4 regions of the Mesorhizobium sp. M1004 genome follow, and region 4 is predicted to be linked to each of the others. Evidence: riboswitches for the same ligand, from Rfam matches in the RefSeq annotation. Region 4 holds a riboswitch; each other region holds the start of a gene.
The links. Region 4 has a riboswitch for thiamine pyrophosphate ahead of thiC (phosphomethylpyrimidine synthase ThiC). Riboswitches for the same ligand answer to the same signal wherever they lie in the genome.

Region 1: another riboswitch for thiamine pyrophosphate. It lies ahead of NKH54_RS15815 (YkoF family thiamine/hydroxymethylpyrimidine-binding protein); the one in region 4 lies ahead of thiC (phosphomethylpyrimidine synthase ThiC).
Region 2: another riboswitch for thiamine pyrophosphate. It lies ahead of thiC (phosphomethylpyrimidine synthase ThiC); the one in region 4 lies ahead of thiC (phosphomethylpyrimidine synthase ThiC).
Region 3: another riboswitch for thiamine pyrophosphate. It lies ahead of thiB (thiamine ABC transporter substrate binding subunit); the one in region 4 lies ahead of thiC (phosphomethylpyrimidine synthase ThiC).

The regions. Positions count from the first base shown of each region.
Region 1 covers NZ_JAMYNB010000006.1:385,496-387,691, reverse strand. Annotated here, with positions in the region: gene NKH54_RS15825 (hypothetical protein) at 1-105, opposite strand, end outside; partial or broken gene NKH54_RS15820 (GSU2403 family nucleotidyltransferase fold protein) at 356-745, opposite strand; TPP riboswitch at 949-1,061, shown strand; gene NKH54_RS15815 (YkoF family thiamine/hydroxymethylpyrimidine-binding protein) at 1,052-1,660, shown strand; gene NKH54_RS15810 (ABC transporter permease) at 1,916-2,196, shown strand, end outside.
Region 2 covers NZ_JAMYNB010000015.1:101,305-103,500, forward strand. Annotated here, with positions in the region: gene thiC (phosphomethylpyrimidine synthase ThiC) at 1-1,436, opposite strand, end outside; TPP riboswitch at 1,540-1,656, opposite strand; gene NKH54_RS26730 (ATP-grasp domain-containing protein) at 1,880-2,196, opposite strand, start outside.
Region 3 covers NZ_JAMYNB010000003.1:115,510-117,705, reverse strand. Annotated here, with positions in the region: gene thiB (thiamine ABC transporter substrate binding subunit) at 69-1,076, opposite strand; TPP riboswitch at 1,120-1,234, opposite strand; gene NKH54_RS07465 (thiamine diphosphokinase) at 1,397-2,056, shown strand; gene NKH54_RS07460 (ABC-F family ATP-binding cassette domain-containing protein) at 2,058-2,196, shown strand, end outside.
Region 4 covers NZ_JAMYNB010000012.1:137,976-140,171, reverse strand. Annotated here, with positions in the region: gene NKH54_RS24250 (DUF309 domain-containing protein) at 1-139, opposite strand, end outside; gene pmtA (phospholipid N-methyltransferase PmtA) at 299-895, shown strand; TPP riboswitch at 1,077-1,194, shown strand; gene thiC (phosphomethylpyrimidine synthase ThiC) at 1,298-2,196, shown strand, end outside.

The DNA of each region.
Region 1 (2,196 bases), on a different contig from region 4:
GCTGTGAACAAGGGTGCCGGTCGACAGCCTCTCGTCCTTCTCGGCAACGACTTTCAGATATTGGCGGATGAAGCGGATGTCGTCGGCGATGTCCTGGCTGGCCATTCGCCAGGCCCCGGCGAGGCGTTGGCACTGATCGAATGACAAGGGCAACAAAGGGGGCGGCAATAAAGGCGGCGGCAACGACGGAGATGACGGCAAAGGACGAGAGAGATCGGCGAAGGCAACATGGTTCGCTGTGCTCAAGGACATTCCTCTCTGCGAAAAGAGATATCGTACTTTATGTACGAATGAGCGTCAAGCCAATTTCGTACAGTTGGGACGATGACAATGAATATAGCAGCGGTCGCTTCAGCTAATCACGTATCGTGAATCCTTCAGGACTCGCACCAATTTCGCGGAGGGATTTTCCCAGGATGGTGTTGACTGTTTCCCTCGTGTCGGCGTCGAACAGGTTCAGGCCGCGCCGGATCGTCTCGCGCCAGTTTTCGCCCTTGTCCCACGCTTCCATGAAGGCGAAGGCAAGGTCGTCCTGGCGACGCGTGGCTTCGAGCGCTTGGGTCAGCAGGCGCGCTTGATGGAGATCCTTCTCCCGCTTGGCGCCAGCGCTCGGCCCGCGTCGCGAGGCGACGATCAGCTTGTGGATGGCGTAGCGCTGGGGCGAGGGGACCAGCACAGGCAAGCCCGAGCGATGCAGGAGCACAGTCCGGATGGGGTCGCGGATAAGGAAATCCAGAAACCGTAAGGGCTGCGCGGAGTCTCTGCCGTTTTCTTATAATTACGTTTATCAGCTTGAATTTCAACGCAGTTATAAGAAGTTCGTGGAAACCTTATAACGCAACGAGTCGTCTGTTAACGCCCGGGGCGCCCGGCACGTCTGGCCCAAAACACTTTGCCGCAGTGCCTCAACAAACGGCTTCCCCAATGCCGCGAACGGTGCTTTAACCCGCTCATCCACAGGGGTGCTCCGTATGGTCGGGGCTGAGATGAGGGCGGCAAGCCTTCGGACCCTAAAGCTGATCTGGATAATACCAGCGGAGCGAGGCGGGCGATGTTTTCAGGCGCACAGATTTCCCTTTATCCCATGACCGACGATTTCGTCGGCGTCATCCTTGGCGCGCTCGGCGCGCTCGATCCGTGGCGCGACCGGCTGCGGATCGAGATCGACGACATCTCGACGCTTATGGTCGGGCCGCCCGAGGTGCTGTTTCCCGCCATGCGCGACCTGTTCGTCGCGGCGGCCAAAAGCGGCAAGCACTGCGTGCTTTCGGCGGCGGTCTCGCGCGGCTGTCCGGGCGAGCCCGACGATCCGATCTGCCGCTCCGACGAGACCGGCGGCCCCGCCATTCCGCTGGACGAGCGCAAGATCGCCGCGATCCGCGCTGTCCAGGCCACGCCGTCGACCGGCCAGCCGGCGGCGGCGCAGTTCTCGCTCTACGTTATGGGCACGGGCGACCATATGGACGAGATCTACGGCTGCATCGATTTCCTGAAACAGTCCGGCGTCTTTGAGCGCTCAAAGAACTTCTGCACCAAATTGCGTGGCGATGCCGGTGCCGTGTTTGCCACGCTCAACGAGGCCTTCTGCCGCTTCGGCCCCGGCGCCGGCCACGTCACCCTCGACATCACGATCTCGGCGAACAGCCCGAGCGCCGTCTGAGCCGCGGCTCAAGCGTCGTTCCTTGAGGATATTGCCGTGGCTGGTTTATCTGACCCATTGCGTGGAGGAGATGCCTCTGACCCCTCAGCACAAAGAGGAGGGGAGCCATTGGCGATTGGCGAAGACCGCGATGCCCACGAATCTCCCCCCTCGAGCGGGAGATGGCTGGCAGGCCAGAGGGGGTCCCAGCGCGTGGAGCGCCGACGTCCTTTTCGCATCGGCAAGGCGTGGGCGCTCTATGCGAGACGACCCCCTCTGTCGCCTTCGGCGACATCTCCCCCTCGAGGGGGGAGATTAGCCGCCGGCATCGCCAAGACCATCCCCGCCGCCTTCGCCTTCGCCCTGCTCCTCGCGGCCTGGGAGCTCTACGCCCGCTATGGCGGTGTCGCCCCCACCGTGCTGCCGGCGCCGTCGCGCGTGCTGCAGCAGGCCTGGGAGCATCGCGCCGCCCTGGCCGACAACACGCTGCCCACCATCCGCGCCACATCAGCCGGCTTCGCCTGCTCGTTGGTCGCTGCCTTCGTGTTTTCGGCGCT
Region 2 (2,196 bases), on a different contig from region 4:
TCGGGAAGGCCGAGATGCTCCTTCGGCGTGACGTAGCAGAGCATGGCGGTGCCGAACCAACCGATCATGGCGGCGCCGATGCCTGAGGTGATGTGGTCGTAGCCCGGCGCGATGTCGGTCGTCAGCGGGCCAAGCGTATAGAACGGCGCCTCGCCGCAGACGGCGAGCTGCTTGTCCATGTTCTGCTTGATCTTGTGCATCGGCACGTGGCCGGGCCCTTCGATCATCACCTGGCAATCCTTCGCCCAGGCGATCTGCGTCAGCTCGCCAAGCGTTTCCAGCTCGGCAAATTGCGCCGCGTCGTTGGCATCGGCGATCGAGCCCGGACGAAGGCCGTCGCCGAGCGAGAAGGAGACGTCGTAGGCTCTGGCGATGTCGCAGATCTCGGCGAAGTGCTCGTAGAGGAAGCTTTCCCGGTGATGGTGCAGGCACCATTTTGCCATGATCGAGCCGCCGCGCGAGACGATGCCCGTGACCCGGTCAACGGTCAGCGGGATATAATGCAGCCGCACGCCGGCGTGGATGGTGAAATAGTCGACGCCTTGCTCGGCCTGTTCGATCAGCGTGTCGCGGTAGACCTCCCAGGTCAGATCCTCGGCAATGCCGCCGACCTTTTCGAGCGCCTGGTAGAGCGGCACCGTGCCGATCGGCACCGGCGCGTTGCGCATGATCCAGTCGCGGATGTTGTGGATGTTGCGGCCGGTCGACAGGTCCATCACCGTATCGGCGCCCCAGCGGATCGCCCACACCATCTTTTCAACCTCTTCGGCCATCGAGGAGGTGACAGCGGAATTGCCGATATTGGCGTTGATCTTGACCAGGAAATTGCGGCCGATGATCATTGGCTCGCTCTCGGGATGGTTGATGTTGGCGGGGATGATCGCCCGTCCGCGCGCCACCTCGTCACGCACGAATTCGGGCGTGACGAAATCGGGCAGTGTCGCGCCGAAAGCCTCGCCGTCGCGCTCAAGCTTGCCGTGCAGGATCTCGCGACCAAGGTTCTCGCGAATGGCGACGAACTCCATTTCGGGTGTGATGATGCCGGCGCGCGCGTAGGCAAGCTGCGTCACCGCCTTGCCTGCTTTGGCCCTGAGCGGTCGGTGGCGGATGGGAAATTCCGGCGTCAGGCGTTCGCCCGTCGCGAAGCCGTTGTCCTCCGGCCGGGCATGGCGGCCGTCACAGTCCTCGACATCGCCGCGGGCCAAGATCCATTCGTGGCGAAGCCGGGCCAGGCCTTTTTCAATGCTGGTTTCGACAGCCGGATCGGTATAGGGGCCCGACGGATCGTAGACGGTAACGGGCGGTTCGCCGGCTGTCGGATGGACGGCGATTTCGCGCATCGGCACTTTGATCTGCAAGTGGATGGTGCCGGGCTTGTGGATCTTCCGCGAGGCGGGCAGCGGTCCCGTCGACACGGCGGGGGTAAGGGCATTCATCTTGAGGCTCCTTTGCTCATGCATTGGAGACCCAGTTCTGTGCCGGAAGGATGAAAAGACGCTTCTGTCGACCTGCCGAAACAGGACCTCGGGCGTAAACTCCCGCAAAGCGCTTGCACCGTCCCTACGCCAGTATGAACTGGATCAGGTTCAACGGGTCACTGCGCCGCGAAAGCCAGCAGTATCTCAGCCCCTTGCCGGGACTCCCCTGGTGAATGCCTCAAGTTGAACGGGCCGGGGTTGTCTTGTCAAGCGCATGTTCGTCCTGCGGCGGCGGTGGGCGGCAATCAAATTGGGCCCAAATTGGGCCGACGGCCTCGCCACGGGTCGCGGAGAAGTTCCGCGGGAGATAGGGCAGGTGTGGCCAAAGCTGCATTTGCCTCGTCAAACTTGGTGTGACATTGACGTAGACGGAACTGCTGCGTTTCAAGGATCTTAAGCCGTCAATGCCTGATCGGAACAGAACTGGTGGGCCGCCCGAACGCCCCACAAACATCGTGCTCTCGATCACCTCCTATTGTCGCCGGAAAAGGGGTGATCGACCAATCGATCAAGTCGACGGCTCGCTGAAGGGCGCCCTCGGTTTCAGCACGGCTGGGCGAAGTGGCAATGACATGTCCAATCCAGTCTCGGAAATCCCCCTTCCTGACGATCGGTGTCTTGGGTTCAACATTCAATTTGACCTCGGCCACACCTGATATAGCAGCTGCCTGAGTGTCGCCACCAATCCAGTCCAGGGTGCCATCTTGATCAGGAAGCA
Region 3 (2,196 bases), on a different contig from region 4:
GGGGGAGATGTCCGGCAGGACAGAGGGGGGCGCCGTAGAGCACTCATCTTTTGACTATACAGCCAAATCTACTTGCTCATCACCGCCAGCCATTCATCCACCCAGGCCTTGCGATTTGCCGCGACCTCTTCCGGGCTGAACAGCAAGGTCTTCGCCGGCTTGACCAGCCTATCAAAAGCCGGATTGAGCGGCTTGTCGGTTTTCCCGGCCGGGAACATCCAGTTGGTCTCCGGAATGACATCCTGGAATTTCGGCCCGGTCATGAAGGCCAGGAACTTCGCCGCCAGCGGATTCTTCGCGCCCGTGGTGGTGATGCCGGCGACCTCGATTTGCAGATACTCGCCTTCCTCGAACGAGGCCGCCTGGTAGCGCCCGGTGTTCTCGGCCACCATGTGGTAGGCCGGCGACGTCGTATAGGAAAGCACCATCGGCGCCTCGCCCTTGGTGAACAGGCCGTAGGCCTCGCTCCAGCCCGGCGTCACCGTCAGCACTTTGCCCTTGAGTTTCGCCCAGGCTTCCGGCGCCTTGTCGCCATAGACCGACTTGACCCACAGCAGCAGGCCGAGGCCCGGCGTCGACGTCCTCGGATCCTGGATGACGATCTTGTCGGCGGCATCGCCCTCGACCAGTTCCTTCAGGCTCTTCGGTGGGCTCTTCAGCTTTTCGGTGTCGTAGACGACGGCGAAATAACCATAATCATAGGGCACGAAAGTGTCGTCGCTCCAGCCGCCCGGCACGTTGTTTTCAGCCACCGCGCCATGTGGGACAAACAGGCCGGAAGCCTTGGCTTCCGCGGTGAGGTTGGTGTCGAGACCAAGCACGATATCGGCCTTGGTCGAGGCACCTTCGAGCTTGACGCGGTTGAGCAGCGCGACGCCGTCGGCCACCGAGACGAAGTCGACGCTGCAGCCGCACTCGGCCTCGAATTCCTTCTTCACCTGGGGGCCCGGACCCCAGTCGGCAGTGAAACTCTCATAGGTATAGATCGTGAGTTTTTCCTGCGCGGACGCAGAGCTTGCCAGTAGCGAAACAGCAAGCCCCAGCGCTGGGACAAGACGGGACAAAAACATGCGCATCGGCGCCTCCTTCATTCGTGTTGAAAGGAATTGAGGCGTCGGGCTGTCCGAAGCGTCTAATCCCTCCGCCGGTACAAACCGGATCAGGTTCAGCGGGTTGGCGAGACTGCCTCTCAGCCGGTCCGCGAAGATCGCGTCCGGCACCCCGTTAGAGCGTTTCGACACATAGGCCCGGCCAAGGTGCCACGCAAGTGGAAGTTTGCCCGAGCATGATCCCGGAAAGTGGAATCCGTTTCCGGAAAAAGATCATGCTCCAACAAAGCGTGACGGTGCCGCTCGGCCTTCCGTTTCGTCGGCGGGGCTGGTAAGGGCCAGCGGATATGAGCACATTCACCATCCTGCTTGGCGGCGATCTCGTCCGCACGCCGCGGCTCGACCGCCAGGTCGCGGGCACGCGCGTCATCGCCGCCGACGCCGGCATCGGTCATGCCCGCCTGCTCGGCGTGATGCCGGAGCTGTGGGTCGGCGATTTCGATTCCGTGCCGGCGGACCTGCCTGCCGATCTCGCCGCCGTGCCGCGGGAGGTGTTTCCTCCCGAAAAGGACAAGACCGATGGCGAACTGGCGATCGCGGCGGCATTGGAACGCGGCGCCACCAGCCTGGTGCTGGCCGGCGCTTTCGGCGGCAAGCGCGCCGACCACGCCTTCCTCCATCTGGCGCTCAGCCTGCGGCTGGCCGAGGCCGGCACAAAATTGCTGTTGACCAGCGGAGCGCAGGAAGGCGCCCCTCTGCTGCCTGGCAAGGCCGGCTTCGACTATGCCGACGGAACGCTGTTTTCGGTGCTCGGCTTTTCCGATCTTTCGGGCCTCACCGTGTCCGGCGCGAAGTGGCCGCTCGACCATGTCGAGGTCGTGTTCGGCTCGTCGCTGACCATCTCGAACGAGGTCAAGTCCAACACGACCGGGGGCGGCCTCGAAATCGCGCTCGGCCATGGCCGCGCGCTGCTGCTCGCCCACCCCTACCCCTTGCCTGAAAGCTGACATGGCCCCGCCCCTTCTCAACCTCGACGGCATAAGACTGACCTTTGGCGGCACGCCGCTGCTCGATGGCGCCGAACTGACGGCGTCCGCCGGTGACAAGATCGCGCTCGTCGGCCGCAACGGCTCCGGCAAGTCGACGC
Region 4 (2,196 bases):
GCGCTTCGCCAACGGCGACGGTCACCGGATCTGATCGGTAACTGTGGCCCAAGGCATCACGCACCGGATGCGGATATTTGCCGGGCAGATACGCATAGCTCGGGAACTTTTTTTCGGGTAGCAGGCGAGGGCGAAACATAGGCCCAGCAAACATGAAAGTGCGTTGAGGGGCAATTCATGCTGACCGCGTCGTGACAGGCAAGCAGTCTTAACGGGCTTGTAAAGGGTGGCGAGATTGGCCAAAACGCGCTTTGCCAAATTCATGACGTTGGGTAAGCGGCTGACGCAGGGAGAAGATATGATCTTGCGACTGAGGGAGCGGCTCGGCAAAAGGTTTGAGGAAGAAGTCCAATTCTTCAAAGGCTGGCAAAAGGACAAGAAGGGCGTGGGAGCCCTTATTCCCACTTCGGTTTATGCTGCACGCCGGATGGCAAGCGTGGTGAACCCACGGTCAGGATTACCGATTCTGGAGCTTGGCGCGGGAACCGGTGTCATCACAAAGGCGATCCTGGCTAGGGGAATCAAGCCGCGCCAGCTGGTTTCAGTCGAATATTCCAGGATTTTCTACGACGGCTTGGTGCAACGCTTCCCGAATGTGGACTTCAGATTGGGCGACGCATTTGCGCTGGACGAAGCTCTGGGTGAGCGCAACGGTGAACAGTTCGATTGTGTTATAAGTGCAGTTCCGCTGTTGAGCTTTCCAATGCAACAGCGTGTCGCGCTGGTTGAGGATCTACTTGCCCGTATTCCTGCCGGCCGGCCCGTGATTCAGATCACATACGGACCTCTGTCGCCGGTGATCAAGATGCCAGACCGTTACGTGGTTTCCCACTATGACTTCGTCGTCCGCAACATACCGCCGGCACAGCTCTGGACTTATCGTCGAGCAGTCTAGCCAAATCTGGACGGTTTCCTTCTTGAGGGTTCCGCTGAGTGGTGGCCTTGCACCCAAATAGGATGTGGAACAGAGCAGGGGCAGATGCCAGATTGCCAAGAAGACGAAGCGGTCCTGGTTTGATTTGACATTGGGCGGGCCAAATGCGCTTGACAAAGCCGCGCCGGCCCGTTCAACCTGAGGCATTCACCAGGGGAGTCCCGGCAAGGGGCTGAGATACTGCTGGCTTTCGGGGGCGCAGTGACCCGTTGAACCTGATCCAGTTCATACTGGCGTAGGGACGGTGCAAGCGCTCTGCGGGAGTTCACGCCCGAGGTCCTGTTTCGGCAGGTCCACAGAAGCGTCTTTTCATCCTTCCGGCACAGAACTGGGTCTCCAATGCATGAGCAAAGGAGCCTAAAGATGAATGCCCTCACCCCCGCCGTGTCGACAGGGCCGCTGCCTGCCTCACGGAAAATCCACAAGTCTGGCGTCCTCCATCCGCACATCAAGGTGCCGATGCGCGAAATCTCCGTCCACCCGACGGCCGGCGAGCCGCCCATCACCGTCTACGATCCGTCGGGCCCCTATACCGACCCGACTGTCGAAACCAGCATCGAAAAAGGCCTGGCCCGCCTTCGCCATGAATGGATTACGGCACGCGGCGATGTCGAAGCCTATGACGGCCGTCATGTTCGGCCGGAAGACAACGGATTCGCGGCGGGCGAGCGCCTGACACCGGAATTTCCCGTCCGCAACCGGCCACTCAGGGCCAAGGCCGGCAAGGCAGTGACCCAGCTTGCCTATGCGCGCGCCGGCATCATCACGCCTGAAATGGAGTTCGTCGCCATCCGCGAGAACCTTGGTCGCGAGATCCTGCACGGCAAGCTTGAGCTCGACGGCGAGGCTTTCGGCGCGATGCTGCCCGATTTCGTCACACCCGAATTCGTCCGCGACGAGGTGGCGCGCGGACGGGCGATCATTCCCGCCAACATCAACCATCCCGAGAGCGAGCCGATGATCATCGGTCGCAATTTTCTGGTCAAGATCAACGCCAACATCGGCAACTCCGCCGTCACATCGTCGATGGCCGAAGAGGTCGAAAAGATGGTCTGGGCGATTCGCTGGGGCGCCGATACGGTGATGGACCTGTCGACCGGCCGCAACATTCACAACATCCGGGACTGGATCGTGCGCAACGCACCGGTGCCGATCGGCACGGTGCCACTCTACCAGGCGCTCGAGAAGGTTGGCGGCATTGCCGAGGATCTGACCTGGGAGGTGTACCGCGACACGCTGATCGAACAGGCCGAGCAGGGCGT